DNA from 3 places in the Agarivorans sp. 2_MG-2023 genome. Region 3 is predicted to be linked to each of the others. Evidence: predicted binding sites of a transcription regulator. Region 3 holds the regulator's gene; each other region holds the start of a gene.

Region 1 (5,463 bases), on a different contig from region 3:
TGGGGGCTGCATTGTGGCGCTTATGCCGCCTCAATTGGTCGATAAGGTATGCCAAGCAGTCGAGCAGCAATACCAAACCGTGACGGGTTTAAAAGAGAGTATTTACGTGTGTAAGGCGATGGACGGAGCGAGTGCACTGTAGATCTCAATAGATAATATTAAGCCTCGGCATGCTCGAGGCTTTTTTGTATCTAAAGTACTAGCAAGGGGTTAAGCGGAAGATTGAGCTTTTGTTGGCGTCCCCTACAGGATTCGAACCTGTGTCTAAGACTTAGGAGGTCCTTGTTCTATCCAGCTGAACTAAGGGGACGTAACAATCCTTGCCGCTAAGCTAGTAGCAAGGATTGTTATTATACTCAGCTTTAACTTGATGAAAAGCAAAGCTTTACTGTTTGCTCACTAAGTCACCGAGCTGAATGTTGGCTACCATTGTTGGGTCTAGCGCCACCACAATGGCACTGTCCTGATATACCTGCTCAATTTGTACCATGCTATCAGCCACAATTTGCTCTTGTCGCGGGATATCCCAATTACCCCAGTGGTAATTTTGATGAATTAAATTAAGCAGCATACCTTTATTCAGCTGATTGGCTTTACCTAAGTTAATTTGCCAACGATCTGGACCTAATACTTTCACTACGCTACCTTGCAAAGGCTGACAAGCGAGTAGGGCGTCTACTTCAGAAATAGCTTGTTGCAGAGTGCTATTTAAGGTTTGCCCGTAAGCCGACAACCAAAATTCGGCGGAGTAGGGGGAAATCACTTCTCTAGCATCAAACTCCCAAGGGGCATTTACTGAGAATCGTTTGTTATAAATCTCTTCTAAGTCGATGGCGTTATACACTCGCACATTCATTACAAAGTAACGTTGCGGGTAAGATAAATTAATAAACTTGGGTTTATGTTCTTGGTCTAAAGATATGTTTTCAATTTCTAAACCGAGTAAGTATTGAGCACCATAGCGATCTGCGACGTCTTTAATGCCTTTAAAATTGTGCTCGCCAGGTTTGTAATAATTAAGGGGCAGTTTAGGCGGGTGTTTTACGTTGAACTGAGTACCCACTTCGCGTGCTATATCGTAAGCGCGTTGTTCTACCGCTGGCGAAATTTCGTGTAATTGTCCCACTCTTACTTGGTGTTGTTGTTTTAGGAAAGGGGGTAATAGCAACATGTTTTTACTGTAGCCACTGGCTTTACACTGACTAGCCGCTGGAAAAACATCGGCTTGCAAAATGACATAGTACTGCTGGCCGTGGTTGCCTTCTTCTAATACTTTTAAGTTATGTAACGAACCTTTAGACACCACTTCAATTTGATCGAGAGTTAAGCGACCCCCGTTCACTTGGCTTACGCTTGTTACCGATGCGCCTGAGTACAATAGCAATTGCTTCACTGCGTCTTGTGTAGCCACGCTTTTAGCTTGTTCCATGTCGTTGTTCACGATGGTTGCTTGGCCTTTGGCCTCGTACCATACCGCGTGAGTTGACAGGCTAATTAGCATGCCAATGTAAAAAATGAACTGTTTCATAAGGCCCTCCTACTCACTAACTAGCAATAACTATACCTAAAGATAAACGTTATTTTTTTGACTGGAATGGTTATTGCTTGGTAAGGCGTAAGTCGGAGGAGATTGATATGCGTTTTACGACATTAATTATTTTGCTGGTTACGCTTCAAGGATGCAATACCAGCTTACATCATGTTTCAAATTACCCTTATGTTGAACCTAGAGAGCAACAGGATGCAGCTTTATATGTACATGTAGACAACCTTTCTCGGCAACTTACCGACAATTTAGATCTTACCGATAGCGATTCCGTGGCCGTTAGCACGGTAGTTGATTTAGATGACTTACAGTCCAGTGACAGTTTTGGGCGGCAAGTGGCCGAGGCAATGTTTGCCGCTTTGTCTAGAGAGGGGGTGAATATGGTAGAGCCAAGGCTAACTGGCCGCCTACAAATGGACCCTGGTTATGGTGAGTTTTCCTTATCGCGTGACGCTGAATTACTGCGCAAAGAAATGGAAATTACTTACGTAGTGGTGGGCAGTTTTCAGCGCACTACATCAGGCAGGCACGTTAACATGCGATTAGTCGAACTCTCTAGCCAAGAGGTGGTATCGGCGGCCTATCAATTTGTACCAAACATAGCGGGGGCAACCTCGCCTCGAGTGACTAGCGTTAATGGGAGCTTGGAGCGTCATGAACAATCTGTACTTTAGATCTTGGTTTTTAAGTTTATCCGTTTTACTGCTTTTAGCATGTACTCCAACCACTCAAGTGAAAAAAGTTGAGTGGACGTACGAGCCTCCAGGCGACTTCACTGTGGTGAACGCAGTAGGCTACGCGCCCATTAGCCAACAGCGAGGAGCCGATTTGTCTTCTAAGCAGTTGCGGGCAATGAAAGCCTCGAAATTGGATGCTTATCGTGAGCTGTCTGAACAAGTATATGGACAGCACATTGATAGCACGGCGACGGTAAGTGATATGGTGTTAGGGAACGAGCGCTTAGCCGCTTCGGTAGCGGGCGTTATTCGCGGCGCTAAAGTGATGAGTGCTTATGCTGTAGATGATGTGTATGTTACTGAATTGCAATTAGATTTTAGAGAGGTATATCGAGTGACCATGTCTATGTCGCCAACGCGTCACTTAGAGAGTCAAAAAACCGTTCAATTTTAGTAAAGATTTTACCTTTTAGGCCGATACTTTAAGCGTAATAGACGATTAAGGAAGCGACATGAAAGGTATTAGCTTGGTAGCGTTAGCTACTTCGATGTTGATGGGGTGCTCAAGCTCCCCGTCGATGCAAAAAGTGGTGGTGTACGATGGTTCTAAACATCACGCCCCACATACTCATAACTCCCATTATCAAGAGGGAGTGATTGATGAAAATGGCCAGCTGTTTTTAAGTGGTAGCCAAAGCCGCTCATTAACACCGCCCGCGCCAGAAATGCACGATCCAAATGTACAGCGCTCACTTACTGACTATGTAAACCTAATGTCACAGCGCTTGGTATCTAGCTCACACTTTGTTAATGCTGAAACGCCGATTGGCGTAGCGTCGTTTGTTCCTTTAGATAATCTTAAAACCACAGATCTTTTTGGTATGCAGCTAGCCGAAAGCTTTGTTTATGAAATGCAGCAAAGTGGCTTTTCAGTGATTGATTATAAAACTACCGGTTTTATTCGCATCACACCAGAAGGTGATTTTGTGTATAGCCGCAACGTTAAAGAGCTATCTAAGCGTTTACCTATAGAATATTTGCTAGTGGGTACCTTTAGTAAATCTAATGAAGGTATTTTAGTTAATGCTCGAATTGTTGGTGCGCAATCAAAAGTAGTGGTTGCTTCAGCGCAAGAGTTAATTCCTAACGAAGTTTACCAAAGTAAGGTTCCCGTTCCGGTTAAACGTGACGGAGTGATGATTATAGAGTCTCGCACTCAAGCGAATAAAACTAAAATGCCAATGGGGGAGAGAGGCTAAGTTTACCCTACGTCTATTACACTACTTAAAACCTCAAACATGTTTGGGGTTTTATTGTATTTAGCCATCGATAATACTAAACATTTTACTATTCAGCTTAAGGCTGTAAATTCAGAAAGTGGTGAGGGGAGTCTCATTGGGTAGAGCGGAAGATCAATCAAAAGGCTTAAGTCGTTAAGCTTTAAAACCTTTACCCATGCGTTGTGAGCTATGTTTTTTGCCTAGCTTATCGTAGGTAGATGCATTTTGATTTTGGAGTTGACCAATTACTGCGCTGAGTTGGCGTACTTTTTCGTTACTGGCTTGAATAATCTCACCATTTAGCGCGTTTTGTTGCTGGCATTGCTGCAGCAATAGTTTAACTGTATCCACTTGCTTACTTAAAGTTAAGTCAGTTTTAAGTTGAGATTTTTCAGCTGACGCTTCAAGTTCTGCATCTGCTTTAGATATCTCTGCTAGGGCCTGCTCTTTTTGTTCTGCAACGGCAAAAAGAGCAATAGTATCGTCTTGTTCAAGCGCGACCTTTTCTTGCTCTAAAAGAGAAAGCAGCAAGGTAAGTTGCTGCTCTTGAGTATTCAGTAGGGCTGTAATCATTGCCTAATTACCCAAGTGCTTTGTTAAACTCGCTTTCGAAATCACCCATTTTTTGAGCAACTTTATTAGCATCAACTTGGTAAGTACCGTCGGCTACAGCTTGCTTAATAGATTCCAGCTTTGAGCTTCTGCTGTCTGAATCGTTGAGCAAATTCTGCTGAATACGGTTTAGTTGTTGTGCTTCGTTAGTAAGCATAACTGAATCCTGGGCTGCAGCAGAACCAGCGGGTGAACGTTGTTCAGCGCTTTCTTTAGTGCCTTTATCAGCGACTCTATTTGAGTCTACTTGACTAGGACGGTTTCCACCTAAGTTGTTAATGTTTAAAGCCATAATGGCGCCCCACAGTTAATCAATTTTTCGTATTCAATAAAGCTATCGGCTTACCTTTGTAGAACTTTAGAAAAAAATTAAAGTTTTACGTCAACAATTCCTAATGCTTTTACTCGGCCGGTGACAAGTCGCTGAGATTGGTTATTTCTAACCTTAATGGTATCACCGATACTACCACTAGATAAAGCCGTGCCCTGAGTTGTAACATTCAGTCCACCAGCATTGGCAGAAATGGTTACTGCTTCACCTTTACATACTATGCAAATATCGCGCCCAGTTATAATTTGGTCTTTTCTTAATGCTCGCCTTAGTTTAGCTCCTAGTAAGGGCTCTAGGTCGGTAAAGTAACTGCCGCGTAAACGGTTCTCCGGTAAAAAGTCTAAGCTCACTTGGGAATGGTTTAGCGCTGCGCCTTCTTGTATTGGTGTTGCAGCAACGACCACCGCCAGCAGAACTTGTTTTCTAACGGGAATGTATAAACGCCAGTTAGCATGTTCTTCGCAACTGACCAAAACACTGGTGTTTCTGCGGACTTCACCATTGGCAAGGCTGTACTCATAACCTTTAGTGCATTCAGGAATAGCAACCCGTTCATCAAGTTGATTGGCACTAAGCTCAATTTTTTGACTATGGTCATGATTGATTTGTGAACGAACGAATTCTACTGCCTCTGTTTCGAGCTGCGAATGCAGTTCGCTTGTGTGAGCAGTAAGACTAAAACAAAATAATAACAGTGGAGCAGCAATTTTTATCAACATTTCCTATATGATACCGATAAAGCAAAGTAACAATTGGCTTTTTTGTCTATGCTTAACAAGTTGATGCTAAGTCATTGGGCGTCAAAATTACGACAAACAAGCTAGATTGAGCGATAGTATACAGGGGTTAAGCAAAGTTGATGCCCCTTTCTAAGGAGTGATAAGTATATGGCGGGTATTTTAGATTCGGTAAACCAGCGTACGCAGTTAGTAGGGCAGAATCGCCTCGAATTGTTGTTATTTAGGTTAAATGGGTCTCAGCGCTATGGTATTAACGTTTTTAAAGTAAAAGAAGTAT
Region 2 (5,463 bases), on a different contig from region 3:
CATTGCAATACGCACCGCCTCCTATGCCGCAGGCATTGACCAGCAAGCCAAGCAGGTACAGGTTTTCGGGCTTAACTATTTAGTTAAACATGTGCAGCAGCACGATAGCTTACTGATAGTGGATGATGTGTTTGATACTGGCCGCTCTATTGAAGCGATTATTAATGAGTTAAGTCGCCTGGCCAGACTAAATACGCCCAGTGATATTCGTGTTGCTGTGCCGTATTTCAAACCAGAGCGAAACAAAACCAGCCGGATGCCTGATTACTTTTTGCATGAAACGACGCAGTGGTTAAAGTATCCGCATTCACTAGAAGGCCTAAGTCCGGCAGAGATTGCTGAACATAGACCAGAGCTTTACCACATCATTAAAGCGCACCTGCCTAAGTAGGTGGATGTTGGTCGCTCATTTTAATATGCATGCTGTAACTTGAGTGAACACCACTGGGTAACATTTAAATAAACTGGGCGATGACTAGTCATAAATTTACAATAATAAAATAGTCAATTTGAACCATACTTGCTTAATGAGTGACCAATAATTAAGCGGAGCAAGTTATGGCGGTAAAACTCTCGATTGCGACAGCAAACACCCTCAATCTTAATCGACCCAATTTGCCTATGTATCGTAATCGAGAAGGGTGGCTACCCAATGAATACGATCAAAAAGTAAAGTGGTTGGTTAGTCAACTAAATGCAGTACAAGCCGATGTGTGGGGCTTTCAAGAGCTCTGGCATGAGCAAGCCTTGCATGATGTGTTTGAACTCGCAGGCTTAGACAATCAATACCAATTGTTAGTGCCAAGTGGCCACCAAGGTAAAATTGCTTGTGCAGCTGCGGTACGTAGTGAGCTGATGGTAGGGCAGCCTGAGTGGATCAAAAATTTCCCCAGTAGTTTCAAGCTTGCTAGCCAAGGTGACGACGCGCAAACTGGCGCGTTAGACTTAGATATCGATAGTTTCTCTCGACCTATTTTACATTTTCAAATCAAGCCTCATGCCGATGAAGAAAATGTGCATGTTTATGTATGTCATTTTAAATCAAAACGTCCCACTTGGATCGGCCGAGAAGATTGGTACGACCCAGCGCAACATAAGGTACATGCAAATGCTCTGGGTTATGCTATTTCCACGTTGCGCCGCACCGCTGAGGCAGTGGCATTGCGAATGATACTCACCGAACAAATGAAGCACACTGATACGCCTGTGATTGTATTGGGTGATTTTAATGATGGACAAGGCAGTAATACTTTAAACATTCTTACCGAGCAGCCGCGCTTTTTGTTAGATGGCGATGCCAGAGGAGGGGCGGATAACGCTTTATATTCTGCGGGAGTGATGCAGCAATATCGTAGCAGGCGCGACGTGTATTACACCCATATTCACAATAACCATTTAGAGTCGTTAGACCACATTTTAGTGAGTGAGCAGTTCTACGACAGAAGCCGAGATAGGGTTTGGGCCTTTAAAGGCTTAGAGGTGATTAACGACCATTTAAACGATGAGCACTACGAGTCGTTGGGTGCTACTGATCACGGCATTATTAAAGCGAAGTTTGTTTATCGGCCTTTTGATTAAAGCTAACAGCATTGCAGCTTGTGAGTTACGGATAAGTGAGAGTGGGCACTCTCACTTATCCACCATCAGGTAAGTTATTAGTCGCTGTAGCCAAAGGCTTTGATAAAGGGCTCAACCATAGCAAGGTGTGGCGTTATAAACTCTTGGTAGTTGCGCCATTTGTAACATGACTCGGTGTAAATAGGTTTAACCACTTGATTGCTGGAAGCAGATAGCACCACTTTTTGTTGAGCATGTTGATTAAAATTTAGATAATCGTTGTTGGCATCAATCTCTAAAAATTCAAATACCTTCTTCGCTTCTTTTTCCAGATCGCTGACTAAGTCTTCATACCGTACAAAATGAATATTTAAATCTAACTCTGTTTGGTAGCGCTGAAATAGAGAGAAGACTTGTTGGTAGCGTTTAAAGCAGTCTTCCAAGCGGTTCAACTTAGCTTGTTGTTGATTGTTTGCTGAGTTTTGCTGGAAGTTACTCAAACAAGTATCTGCTGGGTGGCGTAAGCAAAAAATGATTTTTGTTTTAGGGAATAAGCTTAGTATTAAGGGCAAGTCTATGGTGTATAAAGGAAACTTATCGACGACGACACTGTTATCTTTTAGCTGAATCCCGTTACGCGTAAAGTAATCAAAGTACTCTTGGCGCAATATGTTTAAGTCTTGCTCGTTTAATTTAGGTAAGTCTTGCGGATAGCGTTTGTTTAGTTTGTTGCTAAAGGCCTCGGTAACGTTAAACAGTGAGCGGGTTTCGCTAAGTGCAATAACCTGTTCTTGGGTATCGAGTATGTTCTCTAATAAGGTGGTGCCAGAGCGATTAAAGCCCATCATAAACACTGGTTGATGCTCTTTCGCGTGAGTGTTTTTTACATTATGTAGAAATGACAAATCGAGTTTTTGTAAGCTGGCTACATTGTCTGTATGACTAGACGCCTTTGCCCGTTGGTGATTCAAATTAGCCATAGCGGTGAAATCAATAAAGGCGTCGGAGTAACGCTGTTGTTTATCAAATGCTTCCGCTCGAAGCTTATAAGCGGCCTTTTGGCGCATAAAATCTAAGCGCTCTATAAGCTCATTACTCAGTAATAGCGTTACACTCTCGTGTTCTCCTTGGCGCGCTTTTACTTCTGCTTGGTAGTAACGAATCCAAGGCTTGTTAACAAAGTCTATTTCGGCTTGTTTAAGTAATTTAATTGCACCCTGGTGTTCTCGTATAAACATCAAGGTGTCTATAGCAAACTCCAGCTGCCACTCTTCTATAAAGCTTGAATGCGCTAGAAAAGCGTCAATTCTTTCTAGAGTAAGCTGTTTGTTACCTTGTTTTTTCGCAGCTGAAATCAATAGGGCTTGAGCGGGGGCGTAATACCCTGGCCAGCCTTGCATAAGCGTAGTCAACGTATCGAGTTCGCCATAGCAGTCTTCATCTAGGTAGCATTCACCTAACTGAGCCGCGATTGGCGCATTATTGATACTGTTATCTAGTGTAAAACATTGTTCAAAGGAGCTGATAGCAACTCGAGTTAAGCCCAGTGTTTTTTGTGTTTTAGCGATATTGCGATAGGTGCTGTTACGCTGTTCATTGTCTTGGCAAAACCCTAGCAGTTGCTGGTAACTCTCTAGTGATTTTTCTAACTTTTGCATATGAAATAGCGCATAAGCTTCTAGCTCAAGGCTTTTATAGTCTTGTTGAGATTTAAGCTTGTTAATTTTACTTACGGTAGAAATAGCTTGGCTAAACTTGCCAGCTTGTAAGGCCTTTACGGCTTTTTCCATAATGCTGTGCCGTTGCTCGGGCTTCATACTACTTCCTATTACTCACTTTATACCTCTTCCAATCTTTACTGTATAGCAAGGCCGGGAGATTTGATGCGTGATTTATCTCATTGCAAAAAAACGCAGTAGTTTCATAACAAAACGTTAAGGCAAGGTGGATTTACCTTTTTACTTAGGCACTTTGTCGTTGCCCCTAATTGATGCATATAACTGTAAGCGCTATGCAATGGTGCATTTATAGACTAATACAGTGCAAATCCTTAACCGGCTCAGTTAAAGAGCATGCCAAATATTAATGATAAATAACGCTGAGTTGCCCAATTGTTAAGGCTTTGTGTGTTTTTGTGGGCCGTTTGGCGCAACAATTGCTATTTCCCTATTGATGGTCAAGGACAGACCCAAGCAGCAAGTTGACAAAGAGCCTAGAGCTCTACTTGTGAAAGGTACGCTGCGGTAGTTACCGCCGATAACACTGCTCCAAGCCGTAGGATTCAATTTACTACTAAGCAATATAGGGAAATATTATGTCATATCTAGCTCCTTCAGAGTTTGTTACAAAAATGGTGGATGCGGGTGAATCTAAAGTATTCATGTCTACCCGCGATACGGTAATTCGTGCATTTATGGCCGGTGCCATTTTGGCCCTAGCCGCTATTTTTGCTATTACCATTGCTGTAAACACCGGAAACTTTTTAATTGGAGCAATCTTGTTCCCTGTGGGTTTCTGTATGCTTTATTTGATGGGTTTTGACTTATTAACTGGAGTGTTTGTTTTAGTGCCATTAGCGCTGTTAGATAAACGGCCCGGCGTAGATGTACCTGGCTTGTTGCGTAACTGGGGCTTAGTATTTTTAGGTAACTTTGGTGGAGCCTTAACCGTTGCGGTGATGATGGCCTTCATTTTCACTTACGGCTTTAACATCGAAGCTGGTGCGGTGGGTGCTAAAGCAGCAGCCATTGGTGAAGCGCGTACCGTAGGTTATGCAGAACACGGTGTGGCAGGTTGGTTTACTATTTTTGTTCGCGGCATGTTGTGTAACTGGATGGTATCTATGGGTGTAGTAGGAGCGATGATTTCTACCAACGTTAGCGGTAAAGTTATCGCTATGTGGATGCCAATATTCTTGTTCTTCTACATGGGTTTTGAACACTCGGTAGTGAACATGTTTTTATTCCCATTTGGTTTAATTATGGGTGGTGACTTCTCTGTAATGGATTACTTCCTATGGAATGAAATCCCAACGGCATTAGGTAACCTAGTGGGTGGTTTAGCCTTTACTGGTTTAACACTGTACACCACACACGTGAGAACCGCGCCTAAGCGTAAAGTGGCTAAATCTGCTGTAGAAGCGCCAAGTAAAACCGCTTCGGCTAACGCTTAATCACGGAAATTATATGACGAGCCAACTGAGTGTTTCCATTGGTCAATGTTCTGATAAAGGCCGCAAGGCCATTAATCAAGACTGTTACGGTGTATCCACTCCGCGAGGCTCGCAGTTAAACCATAAAGGCTTTGCTGCTGTGATGGCCGACGGCATTAGCAGCAGCGAAGTAAGCCAAGTAGCCAGCGAAACCGCAGTGAAAAGCTTTCTAGATGATTACTACTGCACCTCTGAAGTTTGGTCGGTTCAGCACTCAGCCGAAAAAGTATTAGATGCCACCAATGCTTGGCTGTATTCCCAGTCACAGCAAAGCCCTTACCATTACGACAAAGACAAGGGTTACGTTTGTACTTTTAGTGCCTTAGTTATAAAAGGCAATACCGCACACATTTTTCATGTGGGGGATACCCGCGTTTACCGTTTAAATCAAAACGGTTTAGAACAACTCACTAAAGATCACCGCCTATGGGTGAATGAAAATAAAAGCTACCTAAGCCGAGCTTTAGGCATAGATGAATATTGTGAATTTGACTACCAAAGCTTGCGCGTAGAATCCGGTGACATCTTTTTATTAGCCACCGATGGCGTTTACGAGTTTATTGATGCTGCACTGGTCAACAGCACTATTGAACGGTATCCCAATGAATTAGAAGCAGCAGCCAGCAAGATTGTAGAGTTAGCTTATGAAGCAGGCAGCGACGATAATTTAAGTTTACAGATTATTCGCGTTGACC
Region 3 (5,463 bases):
CATACATTGGCGATGATGTGGTTGATACGCCGGTAATGCGCGCGTGTGGCTTAGGTGTTGCCGTACATGACGCCCACCCGCTGTGTAAACAAGATGCTAACTTAGTTACCATTACCCCAGGTGGTTTTGGCGCGGTACGCGAGCTTTGTGATCTGATACTGCAAGCCAAAGATCAGCTAGAACATGCTCAAGGTATGAGTGTATGAATCGCGTTACGCTGTTTTTTGCTAGCCTGTTCGTTCTCGCCTTGGTGTTGTGGCAATTAAGCCCCTCAGATCCTAAACAACAAAGCGCTCAACGCGAAGCCAGCAAGCCCAACTTTGTTGCAGAGAAACTCTATAGCGTCAGCTTTGGCGAAAACGGCAGCCCACGTTACCGTATCTACGCCGAACAAATGGAGTTTTTTGAACAACTTAAGCACACAGAATTTACTCAACCAAAGATTTTGGTTTACCCAGATCCTCGTCAACCTGTATGGCAAATTGTGGCTGATCACGCTACAGTACAGCAGCAACAAACTGTCACCTTAAATGACAATGTAGTGATTAAAAACTTAAGTCGTGGCGAGTATGTTCGCGACATAATTACCGAAAGTTTGGAAATCGATCTGCAAAGCGAAACCATGAGCAGCGATCAACCTGTTACCGTGTATGGCCCATCGTACGAACTGTATGGTGTTGGCATGGACGGTGATCTAGCTAACGAAATAGTGACTTTATTAGATGATATCGAAGCGGTTTACCACAACCCACAAGAGTAAGTTAGCGCTAGCGGCTAGCTTGTTTATGCTTTCTTGGGGTTCTCAAGCACTTGAAGACGACTTCAACAAACAAATTATTGTTGATGCCGACCGCCAGCAGGTCAACATCAAAGAAAACCGCGTCACTTTCTACAATAATGTAGTGGTGACTCAAGGTTCAATAAAAATGCACGCCGAAGAACTCAGCGTAATAGGTAGTGAAGAAAAAGGCAGCGAGGTGATGATCGCCAAAGGCGAACCGGCAACTTTTTACCAACTACTAGACAGCGGCAAGCCAATTGAAGCAGAGGCCAACGAGGTGCGTTACGATTTAAAAACGCAGACCCTCACCTTAACTAACAATGCTCAGCTCAAGCAAGAAGAGAGCTTAGTAAAAGGCCAAATGATTAAATACAGCATTAATAAACAAGAGATGGTTGCTCAAGGCGATGAAAATAATCGTGTGACCACTATTTTCCTGCCTCAGCAATTAGAAGAACTCTCCCCCGAGGACAATGAGTAATCATGAGTACCTTAATCGCTGAGAACCTTGCCAAAAGCTACAAAGGTCGCAAGGTAGTAAAGAACGTCAGTTTAAATGTAGAAACCGGGAAAATTGTTGGTTTACTAGGGCCAAACGGCGCCGGTAAAACCACTACCTTCTACATGGTGGTTGGTCTAGTGCCACGAGACCAAGGCCGAATACTTATCGATGACGATGATCTGTCTAGCACCGCTATGCATACTCGAGCACGAAAAGGCATTGGTTATCTTCCCCAAGAAGCCTCTATCTTTCGCCGTTTATCGGTAGAAAAAAATATTCTAGCAGTATTAGAAACCCGTAAGGATTTGGACAAAGAGCAGCAAATTGGCGCACTGGACGATTTGCTAGAAGAGTTTCATATTGGCCATATTCGCAAAAATCTCGGTATGAGCCTATCAGGCGGAGAGCGTCGCCGGGTAGAAATTGCCCGCGCCTTAGCCGCAGCCCCTAAGTTTATTTTGCTTGACGAACCCTTCGCTGGGGTAGATCCTATTTCCGTTATTGATATTAAAAAAATCATTGAACACCTGCGTGATCGCGGTCTAGGTGTATTAATTACCGACCACAATGTAAGGGAAACTCTCGATGTTTGTGAGCATGCCTATATCGTTAGTCAGGGTGAATTGATAGCCTCAGGTAAGCCACAAGAAATACTTGAAAACGAGCACGTGAAACGAGTTTATCTCGGTGAACAATTCAAGCTATAGTTAAAGTGCAGCTTAGAAAATAATATAAAAAGAAGGGATAGCGGTAGTTAATGAAAGCATCTTTGCAGTTGCGTCTTGGTCAGCAGTTAACCATGACCCCCCAGTTACAACAGGCCATACGCTTACTCCAGCTTTCAACCCTGGATTTACAGCAAGAAATTCAAGAGGCTCTGGAAAGTAACCCTCTGCTTGAGGCGGATGAGTCACATTCGAATGATAGTGACGCAACAGACGCTAAGTCAGCCAATGAAAAATCTACAGAAGCCGAATCTAGCGCCGACGTAGACAGCAGCCAAATGGAAGCTGGCGATGCCATTAACCAAGAAACTGTTTCTGATGACCTACCCGTAGACTCCACTTGGGACGATATTTATAGCGCCAGTTCCGCGCCAGCTAGCTCATCGAGCGGCAGTGGCGGTGGTGACGACAACGATATGTTATTCCAAGGTGAAACCGTTGATTCCTTACAAGATCACATGCTGTGGCAAATGCGCCTTACTCCTTTCAGCGAAGTAGACCAAGCCATTGCTTTAGCCATTATTGATGCAGTAGATGAATCAGGTTACCTCACACAGGATTGTGAACAATTATTAGATGGCCTCAATTCTAGTGACAATAACGACTTAGATGTAGAGCTTGACGAAATTGAAGCAGTACTAAAACGGATTCAGCATTTCGACCCCGTAGGCATTGCCGCGCGCTCGCTACAAGAATGCTTGTTAATTCAATTAAGTCGTTTTTCCCCAGAAACACCATGGCTAAATGAAGCCAAAGATGTGGTGTCTAACCATATCGATGTATTAGCCAATCGAGATTTTCGCTTATTGGCTCGAAAGACCAAGTTAAAAGAAGACCAGCTACGCGAAGTGATGCGTTTAATTCACACCTTAGAACCACGCCCGGGTAACGCTGTTGAGCCAAACCAAGCCCAATACGTTATCCCCGATGTTTCCGTAGTGAAGCGCCAAGGTCGCTGGGTGGTAGAGCTAAACCCCGATGCGATGCCGAAGCTAAGAGTAAACTCTCACTATGCATCCTTAAGTAAAACGTCTAATGCTACCGATACTCAGTTTATCCGTAGCCACTTACAAGAAGCCAAGTGGTTTATTAAGAGCATTGAAAGCCGCAACGAAACCTTACTCAAAGTCTCTAACTGTATCGTTCACCACCAACAAGCCTTCTTCGAATACGGTGAAGAAGCAATGAAGCCAATGGTGCTGAACGATGTGGCCGAAGCAGTAGAAATGCACGAATCAACGATTTCTCGAGTAACAACTCAAAAATTCATGCATACACCTCGCGGCATTTTCGAACTTAAATATTTCTTCTCTAGCCATGTGGCTACCGATGGCGGCGGTGAATGTTCATCTACCGCTATTCGTGCATTAATTAAGAAACTGGTTGCTGCCGAAAATACCAGTAAACCTCTCAGCGATAGTAAGATTGCTGATATTTTGGCAGATCAGGGGATCAAGGTGGCAAGACGTACGATTGCAAAATATCGTGAGTCTTTAGCGATACCACCTTCTAACCAACGTAAGAGCCTACTTTAAGGCCAATCAAGGGGACTATATTTATGCAAATTAATCTTACCGGACACCACGTTGATATTACTGAGTCTTTAAAAGAATATGTCCATAACAAGTTTGCCAAGCTCACTCGACGATTTGACCAGATAAACAATGTTCATGTCATCCTCAACGTCGAGAAGCTCAATCAAATCGCAGAAGCCACCTTACATTTAAATGGCGGTGAATTATTCGCTACCGCTGAACATTCAGATATGTACGCCGCCATTGATGGTCTCATCGACAAACTTGACCGCCAAGTTATCAAACATAAAGAAAAACTTAACAAACATTAGTCACCTCCATGCAAATAGATAAAGTACTAAGCTTGGATTGCACTCAAAGTGCAGTCCAATGCTCTTCAAAAAAACGCGCCTTAGAAATTATTAGTGAACTAGCCGCTGGCCAACTAGATACGACAGCTCAATGTATATTTGAGAGTTTGTTGAATAGAGAAAAAATGGGCAGCACCGGTATCGGGCAAGGCGTGGCAATACCTCATGGCCGCATTGATAAACAGCATCAAACAACCGCTGTTTTTTTACGTTGTGATCCCCCAATTGCTTTTGACGCCATTGACAATAAACCTGTTGATTTGGTTTTTGCCTTACTGGTACCAGAAGATCAGTGTAAACAACACCTCAACACCTTATCTCAAGTAGCTGAAAAACTTAACGATAAGCAAGTATGTAAACAACTTCGTTGTGCACAAAGTGATGACGAATTATACGACATCATGGTAGCCTAATACTCTAATCACCGTTAGGGATAGTCATGGAACTCATTATCGTGAGTGGGCGTTCAGGTTCAGGAAAAACCGTCGCCTTAAGAGTACTAGAAGATCTGGGCTACTATTGCGTAGACAACCTCCCGGTTGTGTTATGGCAATCTCTTATCGATAACTTAAAAAATACTTACTCTAAAGTAGCAATAAGTATCGATATTCGAAACCTCCCAGACGAACCTTCACCGATAGGCCAAATTATTCGCAACGCCGGCCCTGATGTGAATCTATTAAGCATTTTTTTAGATGCCAAAGACGAAGCGTTGATCCGCCGTTACAGCGAAACTCGGCGAGTTCACCCGCTGAGTCAAACTAATTTGTCTCTGGCGGAAGCGATTGAATCGGAAACCGAGCTGCTGGCACCGTTATCTCGAAATGCTGATTTACGCATCGATACTTCACGCTTATCAGTGCATGAGCTAAGTGGCTTAATTCGCTCTAGAGTAACTGGCGATCAGCAACAACAGTTAATTTTAGTGTTTGAATCATTTGGCTTTAAAAACGGCGTGCCTAATGATGCTGACTATATGTTTGATGCTAGATTTCTGCCTAACCCTCATTGGCAAGAAGAGTTGCGGCCACTGACAGGCTTAGATAAACCTGTTCAAGAGTATTTATCTGCACAAGCTTTGGTCAATCAATACATTGAGCAAATTCGTGATTTACTACAATCTTGGTTACCGCATTTGGAAGCCAATAACCGCGCTTACCTAACCATTGCCATTGGTTGCACTGGTGGCCAACACCGCAGTGTTTATGTAGCAGAAAAATTAGCTGAACACTTTAGTGCCCAGCGTAAAGTACAACGTCGCCATCGCACTTTGGAACACCGTCTTGAAGCTCACTAGACAAGTTATCGTTAAAAACAAGCTGGGGCTGCATGCTCGCCCAGCGACAAAACTGGTAGAGCTGGCCCAGAAATTTGATGCTGAACTAACCATTATCGATGGCGAGAAAACCGCCTCTGCCGCCAGTGTAATGGGCTTGTTGGTGTTAGCCAGCGCTCAAGGAAATACCTTAACCATTATTTCCGAAGGGGACGATGCCACTGCCGCTTTAGATGCCGTTCAAGCGTTAATAGAAGCGAATTTCGACGAAGAATAAACCAAAGCGCAATAAAC

The links. Region 3 encodes sigma-54, which starts transcription at its own class of promoters, with help from an activator protein. Its sites were predicted from a motif close to GTTGGCACGNNNNTNGNNT; they were not measured.
Region 1: a site for sigma-54 is predicted at 1,589-1,607, ahead of Q4549_RS08650 (FlgO family outer membrane protein). Genes of this name have one in related genera too.
Region 2: a site for sigma-54 is predicted at 3,700-3,718, ahead of Q4549_RS03075 (formate/nitrite transporter family protein). Genes of this name have one in related genera too.

The regions. Positions count from the first base shown of each region.
Region 1 is NZ_JAUORQ010000004.1:348,109-353,571, reverse strand. Features, by position in the region: partial or broken gene Q4549_RS08665 (galactokinase) at 1-142, shown strand, start outside; tRNA gene Q4549_RS08660 (tRNA-Arg) at 235-310, opposite strand; gene Q4549_RS08655 (flagellar assembly protein T N-terminal domain-containing protein) at 386-1,528, opposite strand; gene Q4549_RS08650 (FlgO family outer membrane protein) at 1,636-2,220, shown strand; gene Q4549_RS08645 (LPP20 family lipoprotein) at 2,201-2,677, shown strand; gene Q4549_RS08640 (FlgO family outer membrane protein) at 2,736-3,482, shown strand; gene flgN (flagellar export chaperone FlgN) at 3,657-4,076, opposite strand; gene flgM (flagellar biosynthesis anti-sigma factor FlgM) at 4,084-4,407, opposite strand; gene flgA (flagellar basal body P-ring formation chaperone FlgA) at 4,485-5,165, opposite strand; gene Q4549_RS08620 (chemotaxis protein CheV) at 5,334-5,463, shown strand, end outside.
Region 2 is NZ_JAUORQ010000002.1:75,745-81,207, reverse strand. Features, by position in the region: gene Q4549_RS03090 (phosphoribosyltransferase) at 1-391, shown strand, start outside; gene Q4549_RS03085 (endonuclease/exonuclease/phosphatase family protein) at 559-1,578, shown strand; gene Q4549_RS03080 (sulfotransferase) at 1,656-3,374, opposite strand; gene Q4549_RS03075 (formate/nitrite transporter family protein) at 3,872-4,729, shown strand; gene Q4549_RS03070 (bifunctional protein-serine/threonine kinase/phosphatase) at 4,743-5,463, shown strand, end outside.
Region 3 is NZ_JAUORQ010000011.1:44,322-49,784, reverse strand. Features, by position in the region: gene kdsC (3-deoxy-manno-octulosonate-8-phosphatase KdsC) at 1-206, shown strand, start outside; gene lptC (LPS export ABC transporter periplasmic protein LptC) at 203-760, shown strand; gene lptA (lipopolysaccharide transport periplasmic protein LptA) at 723-1,262, shown strand; gene lptB (LPS export ABC transporter ATP-binding protein) at 1,265-1,990, shown strand; gene Q4549_RS16260 (RNA polymerase factor sigma-54) at 2,041-3,543, shown strand; gene hpf (ribosome hibernation promoting factor) at 3,567-3,854, shown strand; gene ptsN (PTS IIA-like nitrogen regulatory protein PtsN) at 3,863-4,306, shown strand; gene rapZ (RNase adapter RapZ) at 4,333-5,190, shown strand; gene Q4549_RS16240 (HPr family phosphocarrier protein) at 5,156-5,446, shown strand.